One region of the Nocardioides jiangxiensis genome, then DNA from elsewhere that is predicted to be linked to it. Evidence: predicted binding sites of a transcription regulator. Region 1 holds the regulator's gene; the other holds the start of a gene.
What was found. Region 1 encodes LexA, which represses DNA repair genes until DNA is damaged. Its sites were predicted from a motif close to TCGAACANNTGTTCGA; they were not measured.
Positions count from the first base shown of each region.

Region 1 (7,543 bases):
CGGAGAGGAACGGCTGGCAGGCCGCCATCATCCTCACGTGGCCCATCGGCTTCAGGGCGCGGGCACCCATCGCGGTGTCGAACACCTCGTAGTGCTCGGTCTTGAGGCCCGGGGCGTCGATGACGTGGCCGTGCTCGGCGATGTACTCGACGATCGCCTCGACGGTCTCCTCGTTGTAGCCGAGCTTCTTCAGCGCCCGCGGGATCGTCTGGTTGACGATCTGGAGCGAGCCGCCGCCGACGAGCTTCTTGAACTTGACCAGCGAGAAGTCCGGCTCGATGCCGGTCGTGTCGCAGTCCATCATGAAGCCGATGGTGCCGGTCGGCGCGAGCACCGAGGCCTGCGCGTTGCGGAAGCCGTTGGTCTTGCCCAGGTCGACGACCTTCTGCCACTCGGCCGTCGCGAGCTTGTGGACCTCGGCGTCGGCGATGTGCAGCGTGCGGACCTGGTCGTTGGCCGCCTGGTGCTTGCGCATGACGCGCTGGTGCGCCTCGGCGTTGCGGGCGTAGCCGTTGTACGGGCCGACGATCGCAGCGAGCTCCGCCGAGCGGCGGTACGACGTGCCGGTCATGAGCGACGTGATCGTCGCCGCCATGGAGCGACCGCCCTCGGAGTCGTAGCCGAGGCCCATCGCCATGAGCAGCGCGCCGAGGTTGGCGTAGCCGATGCCGAGCTGGCGGTAGTCGACCGTGGTCTTGCCGATCGCCTCGGTCGGGAAGTCGGCGAAGCAGATGGAGATGTCCATCGCGGTGATGATCACCTCGACGGCCTTCGCGAAGCGCTCGCCGTCGAAGGTGTCGTCGTCCTTGAGGAACTTCAGCAGGTTGAGCGACGCCAGGTTGCACGAGGAGTTGTCGAGCGACATGTACTCCGAGCACGGGTTGGACGCGGTGATGCGGCCGGTCTCGGGGTTGGTGTGCCAGTCGTTGATCGTGTCGTCGTACTGGATGCCCGGGTCGGCACAGGCCCACGCGGCCTCGGCGATCTTGCGCCACAGGGCGCGGGCGTCGACGGTCTCGATGACCTCGCCGGTGGAGCGCGAGCGGAGACCGAACTCCTTGCCCTCCTCCACGGCGCGCATGAACTCGTCGGACACGCGGACCGAGTTGTTGGCGTTCTGGTACTGGACCGAGGTGATGTCCTTGCCGCCGAGGTCCATGTCGAAGCCGGCGTCGCGCAGCGCGCGGATCTTGTCCTCCTCGCGCCACTTCGTCTCGACGAACTCCTCGATGTCCGGGTGGTCGACGTCGAGGACGACCATCTTGGCCGCACGACGCGTGGCGCCGCCCGACTTGATGGTGCCGGCAGACGCGTCGGCGCCACGCATGAAGGAGACCGGGCCGGAGGCGGTGCCGCCGGACTTCAGCAGCTCCTTGGAGGAGCGGATGCGGGAGAGGTTGAGGCCGGCGCCGGAGCCGCCCTTGAAGATGAAGCCCTCCTCCTTGTACCAGTTGAGGATCGAGTCCATCGAGTCGTCAACGGAGAGGATGAAGCACGCGGAGACCTGCTGCGGAGCGGTCGTGCCGACGTTGAACCAGACCGGGGAGTTGAAGGAGAAGTACTGGTTGACCAGCAGCCAGGTCAGCTCCTCCTCGAAGACCTTCACGTCGGCCTCGGAGGCGAAGTAGTGGAAGTCGCGGCCGGCGGCGACGTACTTGCTGACGACGCGGTCGATGAGCTGCTTGAGGCTCTGCTCGCGGTTGTCGGCGCCGACGGCACCGCGGAAGTACTTCGTGGTGACGATCGTCGAGGCGTTGACGGACCAGAAGTCCGGGAACTCCACGCCACGCTGCTCGAACACGGTCTCGCCGGTCTTCCAGTTGGTCTGGACGACGTCGCGACGCTCCCAGTTGATCGCGTCGTAGGGGTGCACACCCTCGGTGCTGAAGACGCGCTCCATCTTCAGGCCCTTCCCGGTTGCCTGCTGTGCGGCGGAAACCGTCTCGGTCATCGTCTCTCCATTTCCCATGATCTGCCGGCGTGATGCTTCTTGGCTGCTGCTGCGTACTGCTGGTGCTGCTGCGTACTGCTGGTGGTGCTGGTGCTGCTGGTGGTGCTGGTGCTGCGTCGTCTGGAGGCCCGGCAACAAGCTTCCCCACTCGATGCCGGGCCGGTCTGTGTCACCCGCTCGGGGTGAGGTCCTTCTCGAACGCCGGATCAGCGGCCGCCCTCTCCAGACGGAGGGCGTCGATCTCCTTGGCGAAGTCCTCGGCGGACTCGAACGCGCGGTAGACGCTCGCGAACCGGAGGTAGGCCACCTCGTCGAGCGCCCGTAGCGGGCCCAGGATCGCGAGGCCGACCTCGTGCGCCGGGAACTCCGCCTGGCCGCTGCAGCGCAGCGCGTCCTCGACGTCGTGGCCCAGGCGGGCGAGCTGGTCCTCGGTGACCGGACGGCCCTTGCAGGCCTTCCGGACACCGCTGATCGCCTTGTCGCGGTTGAACGGCTCGGTCGCGCCGGAGCGCTTGCTGACCATGAGCTGCATCTGCTCGACCGTCGAGAAGCGGCGGTCGCAGGCGGGGCAGACCCGGCGGCGGCGGATCGCGGCGCCGTCGTCAGCGACTCGGGAGTCGAGCACGCGGGTGTCGGTGTTGCGGCAGTGTGGACAGTGCATCGCTCGGCTCCCCTCGTCCGTCGTCTTCGCGCCTGGCGCCTGTGGATTGCTGTGGATAAAGGCGCCCTGGCTGTTGATGGCGCCGGTCACACCTGTTGACTACATGTGGAGAACCACAACGGTGTAACTACTAGATGTAGTGGTAACCGTACGTCGCGACCACCAGCGCCGCAAGCCGCCTCGTCGCCACGGGCGACGCGATCGGCGTGTCGGATGTGGTCCAGGTCGCAAAAGCGCAGGTCAGCACGGAAGAGCCGGTTTCCGGCGCCGAAATCGCAGCTCGGCGTGTCGGGCGTGTCGTCGATTGTTGGTCATGCGGAACGCCCTGCCGTGACAGAATCCCCGCGTGACGAACGGGTCGAAGCACGCAGGCAGCCGCAAGGCTTCCCGCCGGGCTCGCCCCCGCCGCTCGCTCGACACGCGCGTCGCGAAGTACGCCGTGGCCGTCACCCTGTGCGTCGTCGCCTGGGGCTACCTCGTGTGGGCCGCCATCGACTTCGGCGCGACCGCTCGCGGCGGCAACGGCGCCGCGTGGTTCTTCCTGCTGCTCGCCTGCATCGGCGCGGCCTCCTGTCTCTTCGCCGGCCTCATGCTCGGCGTCCGGCTGCTGACGGTGCTGGGCATCCTCGCCCCACCCGCCGGCTCCCCCGACGCCCCTGCGCGGCCCGCCGGCGGACGTCGCGCCGCGCGCTGATCCGACCGGCCGGCCGCGCCGAGCACGTGACGCAGGCCTCGAATCTTTTTTCGAACAGAGCCTTGCGTCATTCGAACACATGATCTAACTTCGATCACGTGTTCGATCGAACGTCTGATCGATCTCCCGACCGGAGCCGTTCCCCCGGTTGTGTCGGGGGCCCTGACTAGACATTCGCTCGTCACCCCGACCGACTCTTCCCCGGAGGTCCCCGATGAGCACGATCAGCTTCGCCCCCACGTTCGAGATCCGTCCCGCCCGCACCGGGCCGGCACCCGCAGGCCAGCTCCGGCTGACCCGCCGTGGCCGCCTCGTCGTCTTCATGGGCGCCGTGCTCGTCGTCTTCGCGCTCGCCTTCGTGATCATGGGCGGCTCGAGCGCCTCGACCGACGCGGGCGGCTCGCCGACCGCGACCGAGCGCATCGTCGTGGCCCCGGGGCAGACCCTCTGGGACATCGCGTCGGCGCACAGCGACGGCGACGTCCGCGCCACCGTCGACGCCATCGAGAAGCTCAACGCCCTCGATGGCGCGATGCTCTACGCCGGCCAGGAGCTCTACATCCCGGTCGACTGACACAGACTGCGGCCACCACTGGTGGGTGGCCGCCCAGGTTCCCGCGCGTCGCCTCGACCCCGGCGCGCGGGATGGGGAAGACGCGGGGCGGGCGCTGCAAGGGAAGGCAGCACCCGCCCCGCCTCACATTTCAGCCCACGTCGGGGCGACACGCGGTTCGAACACATGTTTGAAGCCGTGCGTGATCACGACTACGTTGGACCCATACCGACCAGCCCTCCACGACGTAAGGCGCAGACGATGGCGACTCCTCCTCGCAAGGTCACCGAGCTCCCCGACGGTCCTGCTGACGCGACCGGCCTGACGCCGCGGCAGCAGCGCATCCTCAACGTCATCCGCGACGCCCTCGAGGCGCGCGGCTACCCGCCCTCGATGCGCGAGATCGGCGACGCGGTCGGCCTGACGTCATCCAGCTCGGTGTCACACCAGCTCAAGGTGCTGGAGCAGAAGGGGTTCCTCAAGCGCGACCCCAACCGGCCGCGTGCCATCGAGGTCTTCCTGCCCGAGGTGCTCGCTGCCCGGCGTTCGATCGGCGCGGCCGAGGAGGTCTCCTACGACGAGACCGGCATCGGCGACTCGGTGCCGGCCGCGACCTACGTGCCGGTCGTGGGGCGCATCGCCGCCGGCGGCCCGATCCTGGCGGAGGAGCGCGTGGAGGACGTGTTCCCGCTGCCGAAGAGCCTGGTCGGCGACGGCACGCTCTTCCTGCTCGAGGTCTCCGGTGACTCGATGATCGACGCCGCCATCTGCTCCGGCGACTACGTCGTGATCCGCCAGCAGCCCACCGCCACCAACGGCGACATGGTCGCCGCGCTCCTCGACGGCGAGGCCACGGTCAAGACCTTCAAGAAGAAGGACGGCCAGGTCTGGCTGATGCCGCACAACGACGCCTACGACCCGATCGACGGCACGCACGCGTCGATCCTCGGCATCGTCACCGCGGTCCTGCGCCGCGTCTGACACGCTGGGGCCGTGACGCCCCGACGCTTCCTCACTGCCCTCGTCGCGACCTCGGTCCTGGCGGGGGCAGTGGCATGTGCACCACGCGACGACGCCACCCCTGGCCTCACCACGCACGCGTCGACGCCCAGCTCGACGGCCTCGGCCAGCTCCGACCTCGACGCCCTCGCCTCGTCGGCGGCGGCTGCGGCGTCATCCATCAACGCGCCCCTGCCCGGCACCGTGCCGCCCACCTGGCTCGGCACCCGCCCCCTCCCCCTCCGCGCCGACGGCTACGGCATGGTCCGGACGACACCGAAGGAGCTGCGCGAGCGACGCTTCACGCTGCCCGACACCGTGGCCGAGCTGCCCGGCTCCGGCTTCGCCGCGCGCATCGTCGCGCCCGCGCCGGCCGACGTCATCGCCCGCTCGACGTGGCAGCCCGGGTGCCCCGTCGGCAAGGAGGACCTGGCCTGGGTCCGCCTGACCTTCCGGGGCTTCGACGGCGCCCGCCACACCGGGGAGCTCCTGCTCAACCGGTCGGTGGCGGCGCCGGTGGCATCGGTGTTCCGGGAGCTGTGGCGGCAGCGCTTCCCGCTCGAGGAGATGCGGGTGACCACGCGGGCCGAGCTCGACGCCCCGCCGTACGGCGACGGCAACGACACCAGTGCCTTCGTCTGCCGTCCGGCGGTCGGGTCGAGCCGGTTCAGTGAGCACGCCTACGGCCTGGCCGTGGACGTGAACCCCTTCCAGAACCCCTACACGAAGGGCGACCTCGTCCTGCCCGAGCTGGCCGGCTCCTACGTCGACCGGGACCCGCTCCGGCCGGGGATGCTGACGCCTGGGGCGATCGCCGCGTTCGCCCGGATCGGGTGGGAGTGGGGTGGCGACTGGCACACGCTGAAGGACCGGCACCACTTCAGCCTCCACAACCGATGACTATTACTACCTAATGGTAGCAATGCGTCGCGAACCGGCGTAGAGTCGGCGCCATGGTCGACCAGCACACCTCCCCCGGCACCCCGGCCGAGTGGCATGCGCCCGAACCGGATCCGGCGGAGCTGACCCACGCCATCCACGAGGGACTGGGGCTGCTGGCACTGCCGATGGCGGTGCTGCTGATGTTCGGCGCGTGGTCTCCCACGGTCTTCGTGTGGGCACCTACCTCTCCGCTCGCAGCCGCCGTCACGGCCGCGGGGTTCCTCGCCGCCGCCGTGCTCGCGGTGGCGGGCCGCTCGGCCGGCCGCCGGGCCGTCGACCTCACCTCCGTCGTCGTGCTCGCCGGCCTTGTCGGACTGGCGGTGACCACCGCACTGCACCTGCGGGAGCTCGGCCGGATGGATCCCCTCGGCCCGCTGACCATCAGCCGCACCATCACGCTGGGCTGGGTGCCCGCGATGGTCGTCCTGCCCGTCGTGCTCGTGCGCTGCATCCGCACGGTGCGCAGGGCCGGCCTGCCACCACGCGGACCCTCCTGGCTGCTGCGCGTCGGCGGCACGGTCACGGCAGCACCGCTGCTCGGGCTGGCGCTCGCCAGCCTGGTCGACCCTGCGCGCACGGTCACCTAGCTCCCGTTCGAGGCCAGCCCGCTCGACGTACGCGCGATGGCGTCGATCCAGCTGGCGATCGCCGTCGGCATCGTCCACGCGATGTGGCGTGCGGCCCCGCGCGATCTCGGCGGTGCCCTCCTCGCCCTCGGCACGTACGTCGTCCTGGTCGCCGGCGCCACCGTCGTGTTCCGCGACGACCTGACGAGCGACAGGAACAGCCTGCTCGTGGGCGCGGCATGGCTCGCGCTCCTCGCGGGCGTCACCGTGGCCGGCTTACTCCTGCGGGTGACTGACCGAGACTTCCCCGAGGTCTTCGCCGCGCCGGAGCTCGCACCGGCGGCGGACCACGGCTTCTACGGGCCCGGCTCCGTCACCTGGAAGGTGTGGAGCTACCCGACCAGCCTCACGATCGGCTTCCAGCGCGCCGTCGTCATCGAGGAGCTCGACCCGCACCTGGTCGCCGCGGTCACGAAGACCCACGGCATCTACGACCGGCCCCGCACCCGCTACGACCGGACACTGCGCTACTTCGCGATGGTCGCGTTCGGCGACACCCGGTCGACGACCAAGGCCGCCGACGTCCTGGTGCGGATCCACGCCAAGGGGATCGGCATCGACCCGGTCACCGACACCCGCTACGACGCCAACGACCCAGACTCCCAGCTCTGGATCCTGGTGACGGCCTGGCACTCGATCCTCGCGGCGTACGAGCGCTACGGGCCGGGGCGGCTCTCGGCAGCCGACGAGGCTCAGTACTGGGCCGAGTGCGCGCGGGCGGCCGAGCTGCAGACCTGCGACCCCGACCAGGTGCCGCGCAGCCGCGACGAGGTCCGGGCGTACTTCGAGGCGATGCGCCCGCAGCTGATCGGCTCGGAGTACGCGCGCGACGCGATGCGCCACCTCCTCCAGGCGGAGGTGATGCTGCCCCCGATGTCGCGGCTGCTGTGGCCCCTCACCTTCGTCGTCACCCGTCTGCTGCGCCGCGGCACGCTGGCGACCATGCCCGTGTGGATGCGCGAGGTCGTCGACCTCCCCGTCAACAGGTACGCCGACGCGGCCGTGCGGCCACTCCTCTGCGTGATGTTCTGGGCGGTCAGCCTCAACACGGCGGTGCAGCTCCTGCTGCTGCGGATCCTCTCCCCCATGACGCTGCCGATCGCCGGACCGGTCCTGC
Region 1 covers NZ_JAUQTA010000001.1:920,161-927,703, forward strand. Annotated here, with positions in the region: gene Q5722_RS04565 (vitamin B12-dependent ribonucleotide reductase) at 1-1,951, opposite strand, end outside; gene nrdR (transcriptional regulator NrdR) at 2,121-2,612, opposite strand; gene Q5722_RS04575 (hypothetical protein) at 2,959-3,306, shown strand; gene Q5722_RS04580 (LysM peptidoglycan-binding domain-containing protein) at 3,521-3,880, shown strand; gene lexA (transcriptional repressor LexA) at 4,121-4,840, shown strand; gene Q5722_RS04590 (M15 family metallopeptidase) at 4,853-5,758, shown strand; gene Q5722_RS04595 (hypothetical protein) at 5,812-6,387, shown strand; gene Q5722_RS04600 (oxygenase MpaB family protein) at 6,424-7,543, shown strand, end outside.

Region 2 (7,543 bases), on a different contig from region 1:
TGTGGCAGTGGGGCGAATGCACCGGAGCAGGAGGGGTGCGCCAACTGTGACCCGCGTCCAAACACCGCAGGGCCACAATCCACATAGCTGAGCCCACGAGGTTCGACGCCGCTAAGAGGGAGGGAACCGGCAAGTACGCCAGCGATCGCCAGCACGGCGCCAACGAGAGCCAGGGCAAGAGCGCCCCAGACCGACCTGAGCACACCAATCGTCATGCGTGCGAGGCTACCGGCAGCCATTCGCTGCGACGTCCGCTGGCATTGGCCATGCGAGCGGATCTCGGCAGATCCGCTCACCTTCATGAGCCGCTGGATGCCAACTCGCATGCCCACGCCCGCCGAGCAAGACCTACTGCGTCCTCCCCCATCGGACCCGAAAGTAGACCTGCCGAGTAGATCTTGAGCAACCTTGCGATTGCTCAATCTTCGTTGCATCTCGACACCGAGTGTCGAGTTGCACGGAAGATTGGCGACCCTCACACGGGCTACCTCGGCGAAGCCGGGCGTCTGGGTTAGCGCTCGGGAGAAGTCTCGTAGTAGCCGATGTGACGCCAGTTCCACTCCCGGCGACGCCAGCAGCGTCGACATCTTCGTGGGCAAGATCGTGGTGATGCTGGAGCCGACATCGCCTCAAGCGTCATCCGGAGCGGACCCGATGGAGGCGCCCGACGGCGCCCGGCTCATCGAGCGACAGCCCGGGCAGAAGCGCTTCAAGATCACGTTCGAGGACGGGCACGTCGAATACCGGACGTTCCCGACCGGCGGGTACGGCCGGCAGCGAGCCGCCACAGCCCGCCGCCGAACCATTCGAGTCGACGGCGGTGCTGCGACGATCACGACCAACTCCGAGGGGACGCGGACGCTGCGCTACGTGCACGGTAACTACACGGTCACGAGCGACGCACAGCCGGGCGTGGGCGGACCCTGGGGACCTTCGCCCTGTCGGCTCGGCGCAGGGCCCGGGTCGCGCCGATGAGGATCATCCACAGGCCGACCAGCCCGCCCATCGGGAACAGTGCGTCGAACCGGTCGGTGTACGGGATGGTCAGCGCGGCCAGCGCGAAGCCGACCGCGCCAACTGCGCACAGCGCCGCGGTGACGACGTTCCCGATCGAGCGCCTGAGACCGCCGAGCACGGCCAGCGTGCCGATGGCCAGGGCCCAGATCCCGTCGAGCGGCTCGACGAGGTACATCAGGACCGACAGCGCGTTGTTGTGCCCGTCCGCGATCGCGTCGGCATTCAGCGGCTGCAGCAGGTGGATGGTCGTGCCTACGACCATGACCGAACTGATGAGCGCGACCGCCTTGGTGATGGGCCGCAGGGGCTCCTCGGCCTCTCGGTTCAGGGCCCACAGACCGGCCGTCACGAGCACCACCGCGAAGAGCATCACGGCGTGCGCGGGATACCAGGCGGGATCCACGAGCATCTCGTGCAGCTGCTCCGTCTTGGTGCCGGTGCCGCTGTCACCCGGGTGCATCGGACCGGCGATGTTGAAGGCCACTCCGCCGAGCGCGAGCAGTCCGAACTGGATTCGAGTCGATGTGTTCATACCGCAGAGTCCGGCTCGGGACCGCCCCTCCGCGGCGGGGACAACCCTCGAACGGCAGGTTCAGGGGAAACCCTGTACCCGTGTTCCGACCCGATCCCCGGCCGGAGCGGCAGACTGCTGGCATGCCCGACCAGCAGCCGCGTCACGCCGAAGCGGTCCTGACGCTGCTCGCCCTGTGCGCGACGATCGCGCTCGTGACGCTGGGTCTGCTGCGCGGTCTGTGGCTCTCCAACCTGCACAACGGGATCTTCGCGGTGACGGCGGGGTTCACCGCGGCACTCCTGCTCTCGCGCCGCCCCGGCCAGCCGCTCGCGCGGCTGCTTCTGGTGTGGGGCCTGGTCAGCGCCGTCATCTTCGCCGGCCGGCAGGTCGGGCTGGACTCCCGATCGGCCGGCGACGCCTGGTGGGGGTGGTTCGGGGTCTGGCCGGTGGCGATGGTGATCGGGCTGACGACCTGGATGATCATCGCGCTGCCCGAGGGCAACTTCCTGTCGCCGGCCTGGCGCCGCATCTGCCATGTCGGCATCGGCCTCACCGTCGTGCTCAGCGCCGTGTCGGCGCTCTGGCCGGTGGAGTACGCCGAGAACGCCGTCCGCACTCCGTTCCCGTTCACCCTGCCGGGTGGCGCCTTGGCAGCGGACGTGTGGCCGGCGATCTCGGTGCCGGTCTACATCGGCATCCAGGTGGTGTGGCTGCCCGCACTGGTCGTCCGGTGGCTCCAGTCCGACGCCGTGGTCCGGCGCCAGCTGATGGTCCTGGTCGCGGTGGTGGCCCTCGGGCTGGTCGCCCTGGCCGTCGGCCTCGCCGGCTTCCGCACCCCCACACCGGGCCTGCTGGCGCTCGCACCGCTGCCGGCGGTCCTCGGCTGGCTGATCTACCGCTACAGCTTCGCCCACGTCGTGGAGGTCGAACGCGCCGGCGGCCGCCTCGCCGAGCTGTCCCCACGGGAGAACGACGTGCTCGACCTCATGGCCCAGGGCCTGTCGAACACCGCGATCGCCGACCGGCTGTGCCTGAGCATCAAGACGGTGGAGCCGGCCATCAGCTCGATCTTCCGGAAGCTCGGGCTCGACGACGACCCCGAGAGCAACCGCCGGGTCATGGCCGTGGCCGAGTTCTGGAAACGGCAGGGTTGAGGCACCCGATCGCTGCGGCCGGCACCTGTTCGCGCCCGTCTACCTTCTCCGGGGCCGGAGCGACGTGCCCTGATCCGGGTCGTTCAGCGACCTGAACGGATCTGCCGATGGATGCCAACGTCGCATGCCCACGCCCGCCGAGCAAGACCGACTGCGTCCTCCCCATCGGACCCGAAAGTAGACCTGCCGAGTAGATCTTGAGCAACCTTGCGATTGCTCAATCTTCGTTGCATCTCGACACCTGTCGATTTGCACTGAGAATTGACGGCTCTCCCGCGGCGAACTTTCACGACTTGGGAGGCAATACGTCACCTGCTCAATGTGAGCGGATCTGCCGATGTGCGGTCGGATGCAGCAGCACTCGTTACTACGTGACGACCGCGTACCTGGCGCGCAGATCATCGACCTTCTGTCTGCCCTGATTGCTACCGATTGACCACCAGGAGAGGTCGTCGGACCCGGCACGGAACTTGCTATCCGGAGCACACACCAACGCCAGCTCCAGGTCCGGGTCCTGAGCCAGCCACCAGCTGGCCGATGCATCCCAGAGCATCAGGCGCCCGACTGCGCCGTGTACCTCCCACACCCATTCTTCGAGGGCTCGACCGTGAGCCAGGGCATGAACGGGGACCGTCACAGGGCGGACCGGGATCACGAAGAATCTACTCGTCTGCGTGCCATCCGGATCGGTCGTGGTCCATCCGTCGGCCGCTGGGTGGTCGTCGATCCGGAGCGAGAACACGGGCACTTGGCTGATCGTCAGCCACTCATGATCGTCCAACATCAGCGACCCGAGGGCGATCCCGGTTTCCCTTATCGTCACCCTGCAATCTGGTACTGCCTCAGGCCACCCGTCGCGCAGCGCGAACGGCAGGGCGTCGGGTTCGGCTCGTGGCACATACGAAGTGTAGGGAGCGGCCCGTCGCTGTGCCCGGTTCGACCGCACGCTCATGCCGCGTTGAGTTCGCAACTGCAGGGTCGCTCAGATCTGCACGGTCGCGATCAGCGCGTCCTCGAAGACCTCTGTCGCGTGGCCTGGTCCCGTGGTGTCCTCGACCAGGATCGCGTCGCCGGCCCTGAGGACTTCCGTCTGCCCGCTCCCGGCGAGCAGGAACATCCACTGCCGTGCGGGAGCGAAGTCCATGGTGGTGAACGTCAACGAGCAGCGCTCGTCGTGGGATCGGCCATCCGACACCGAGCCGTCGACGAGCGTCCCGCGGGCGGGCTGCGTCGGGGCCGTCAGAGGGTCTGGGTGCCACGTGGCGTGACGAGGAACCGGTGACCGGTGGGGGAGCGCCAGAGGTAATAACCGGGGTCCAGCATGGTGTAGCTCCAGCCGGCGTGGGTCTTGAGGCGGTGGTGCTGGCGACAACAGGGCGTGAGGTTGTCGGTGGAGGTCTGACCCGGCGGGCCAGCGTCGTCGTAGGGGGCGACGTGGTCGATGTCTGCCTGATGCCCCGGGTGGCTGCACCAGGGGAAGCGGCAGGTGCCGTCGCGCTCGGTGACATGGCGGCGGAGCCGGTCGGGAATCTCCCACTGGTCGACCCGGATGGTGTCGGTGGTGTCGATCACCGTGCGGACGCTGATGCGGACACCGGGACGCTGCAACCAGGCACGGAGGGCATCGAGGGTGATGAAGGCACCGTTGCCACCTGTGCCTTCGACGCGTGCGAGGCCGCCGCGGTCCGCGGCCAGGTCACGAGCATCGACGTGGACCTTGAGCTCGACACCGCCACCGGCGCGCGGTGAACGCTCGCCTGTGGCGAGGTCGAGGCAGAGGTCGTGGCGTGCCATCTCGCCGAGGGCCAGCGCACGTCGCGCGTCGAGGGGGAGCCCCGCTCCCGCGCCGCCGTCCGCGCCGAGGACAGTGGCACGGCGGGCGATGGCCCGCTCCAGGTCGGAGGCGTCGGCGTAGTCGAGCTCGCCCCACAGGTCGGCGGTGCCGTTGGTGGAGATCTGGCCGAGCCCGACCCTCACCTTCCGGCCGTCGGGACGGATCGGCCCGCCCTCAGGCTCGTAGCCCTCGACGAACCGGATGCGCGCCTCCTCGAGGAGCCTCTGCAGGGCGGCGTAGCCGATGCGGTGGGCGAACGCTGCGACGTGGTCGTCGACGTAGGCCGCGCCCTCGGGCGAGAGACCGTAGGTGAGGTGGGCGACCTGGCGGGCGCGCCAGACCTGCAGGCTGCCCGAGACGACGCGAGCCCAGACCTTCGGGAGCCGGTGACGGGTCTCGAGCGCGTCGCCGATGAGGGCCCGGCCGGCGTGGGTCGTCATGCCGAGGACCGCCGCGAGCTCGGCGACGCAGAACTCCGCGACCTCGGGTGTGCCCTCGCCGGCGAGCGGCATGGCCTTCTCGTCCCAGTCGGACCGCGCGGGTGCGACCGAGTCGACCGAGTGCTCGTCGGCCCACGTCGCGGCGGCCATGAAGAGATCGGCCTCCGCGCGGTCCGCGATGCGCCGCTGCTCACGCGCGAACGCGAGCAGGTCGGGCGCGAGGTCGGGGGACGTGGTCATGCCTCCATTGTGGTCGAACAGGTGTTCGAAGTCGACCCCAATTGTCCGACTGTGGAAAGGAGTTTCCGCAGGTCAGCAGCAGCGTGCCGGGTCGAGACGCGCCAGCGGCGTCGATCTCAGAGGAGCGCCGCTGCGTCCTCGTCGAGCCACCAGATCGTGGCCTCGGCACCGCGTGGAGCGACAGCGGGAACCTCGACGGGATCGACGGACCCTCCGGTCGGCGCGAGCGCTGCGCGGACCGCCTCGGCCTTGCCGGTGCCGGACGCCACGAGCCAGACGAGCGACGACCGGGACAGGCGCGCCGGGGTCATCGACAGGCGCAGCGCCGGCGGCTTGGGGGAGTCGACGACGGCGACTGCGTCGAGCGTCGACAGGACGTCGTCCTCGCGGCCGGGGAAGAGGGAGCAGGTGTGCCCGTCCGGGCCCATGCCGAGCATGACGACGTCGAAGTCGCCGGCAGGGAAGTCCTGTGCGTAGGTCGCAGCCGCGTCCTGCACCGGCTGGCCGGAGTCGGTCGCAGGCGGGACGTGCACCAGGTCGGGCGACGCGCCCAGCGGTGTCAGGAGGTCGCGCTGCGCGGCCAGGCAGTTGCGGTCGGGGCTCCACGAGTCGACGTACCGCTCGTCGCCCCACCAGAACTCCACGCGCGACCAGTCGACGTCGCCCGGAGCCGCAGCGACCACGCGGTGCAGCTCCTCGATGATCGAGCCGCCCGCGAGGACGACCCGCGGCGTACGACCCTCGGCCTGGATGGCGGCGAGCCGCTCCGTCAGGGCCGCGGCCACCGTCTCGGTCAGGCGCGCGGCGTCGGGGGAGACCTCGACGGAGATCGTCATCACTCGCCCCGGTGTCGGTGGTAGTAGTCGATCAGGGCCTGCGTCGAGGCGTCCTGCTTCTCCAGCGCCTCCGTGTCGTCGCCGAGCGCGGGGATGATCTGCTGCGCGAGCTGCTTGCCGAGCTCCACGCCCCACTGGTCGAAGCTGTCGATGCCCCACACCGCGCCCTGCGTGAACGTGATGTGCTCGTAGAGGGCGACCAGTTGGCCCAGCACGGACGGCGTGAGGTCCGGCGCCATGATCGACGTCGTCGGACGGTTGCCCGGGAAGACGCGCGCGGCGACGATCCGCTCCGGCGTGCCCTCGGCCCGCACCTCGCCCGCGGTCTTGCCGAAGGCGAGTGCCTGGGTCTGCGCGAAGAAGTTCGCCAGGAAGAGCTCGTGCACGTCCTGCTCGCCGTCGACGAGCGGGTACGCCGGGTTGGCGAACGCGATGAAGTCGGCCGGCACGAGGTCCGTGCCCTGGTGGATCAGCTGGTAGAAGGCGTGCTGTCCGTTGGTGCCGGGCTCGCCCCAGAAGACCTCGCCCGTGTCGGAGGTGACCGGCGAACCGTCCCAGCGGACCGACTTGCCGTTGGACTCCATCGTCAGCTGCTGCAGGTACGCCGGGAAGCGGTGCAGCAGCTGCGAGTAGGGCAGCACGGCGTGGGTGCCGGCGCCGAGGAAGTTCCGGTACCAGATGTTCAGCAGGCCCATGAGGGCCGGGACGTTGCGCTCGATCGGCGTGGAGCGGAAGTGCTCGTCCATGGCGTGCATGCCGCCCAGGAAGTCGGCGAAGTGGTCGTGGCCGATGGCGATCGCCAGGGACGTGCCGATGGTCGAGTCCACGGAGTAGCGCCCGCCGACCCAGTCCCAGAAGCCGAAGGCGTTGGCCGGGTCGATGCCGAACTCCTCGACCTTGTCCTTCGCCGTCGAGACCGCGACGAAGTGCCGCGACACGGCGTTCTTGTCGTCGATCCGCATGAGCCCGCGGGCACGCAGGTTCGACAGCAGCCACTCACGGCACAGGCGCGCGTTGGTCAGCGTCTCGAGGGTGGTGAAGGTCTTGCTCGACACGATGAAGAGGGTCGACGCCGGGTCGAGGTCGGCCAGCTTGCGCGCAGCGTCGGTCGGGTCGATGTTGCTGATGAACCGGACCTCGAGGTCGTGGTGGCGGTAGGGCGCGAGCGCCTCGTACGCCATGAGCGGGCCCAGGTCCGAGCCGCCGATGCCGATGTTGACGACCGTGCGGATCCGGCGGCCGGTGACGCCCTTCCACTCGCCGGAGCGCACCTCGGTGGCGAAGCGGTACATGTGCTCGAGGGCGGCGTGGACGTCCTCGACGATGTTCTTGCCGTCGACCATCACCGTGGCGTCGGCGGGTGCGCGCAGGGCGGTGTGCAGCACCGCGCGGTTCTCGGTGACGTTGATCCGCTCGCCGTTGAACATCGCGTCGCGGCGCTCGGCGAGCCCGACCTGGTCGGCCAGGTCCAGCAGCGTCTGGGCGATCTCGGGCGTGACCAGGCTCTT
Region 2 covers NZ_JAUQTA010000002.1:618,751-626,293, forward strand. Annotated here, with positions in the region: gene Q5722_RS14410 (hypothetical protein) at 890-1,477, opposite strand; gene Q5722_RS14415 (helix-turn-helix transcriptional regulator) at 1,672-2,685, shown strand; gene Q5722_RS14420 (hypothetical protein) at 3,053-3,583, opposite strand; gene Q5722_RS14425 (cupin domain-containing protein) at 3,668-3,829, opposite strand; gene Q5722_RS14430 (HNH endonuclease signature motif containing protein) at 3,925-5,199, opposite strand; gene pgl (6-phosphogluconolactonase) at 5,316-6,035, opposite strand; gene pgi (glucose-6-phosphate isomerase) at 6,035-7,543, opposite strand, start outside.
Region 2: the regulator LexA is predicted to act here: its motif matches at 5,213-5,228, upstream of Q5722_RS14430 (HNH endonuclease signature motif containing protein).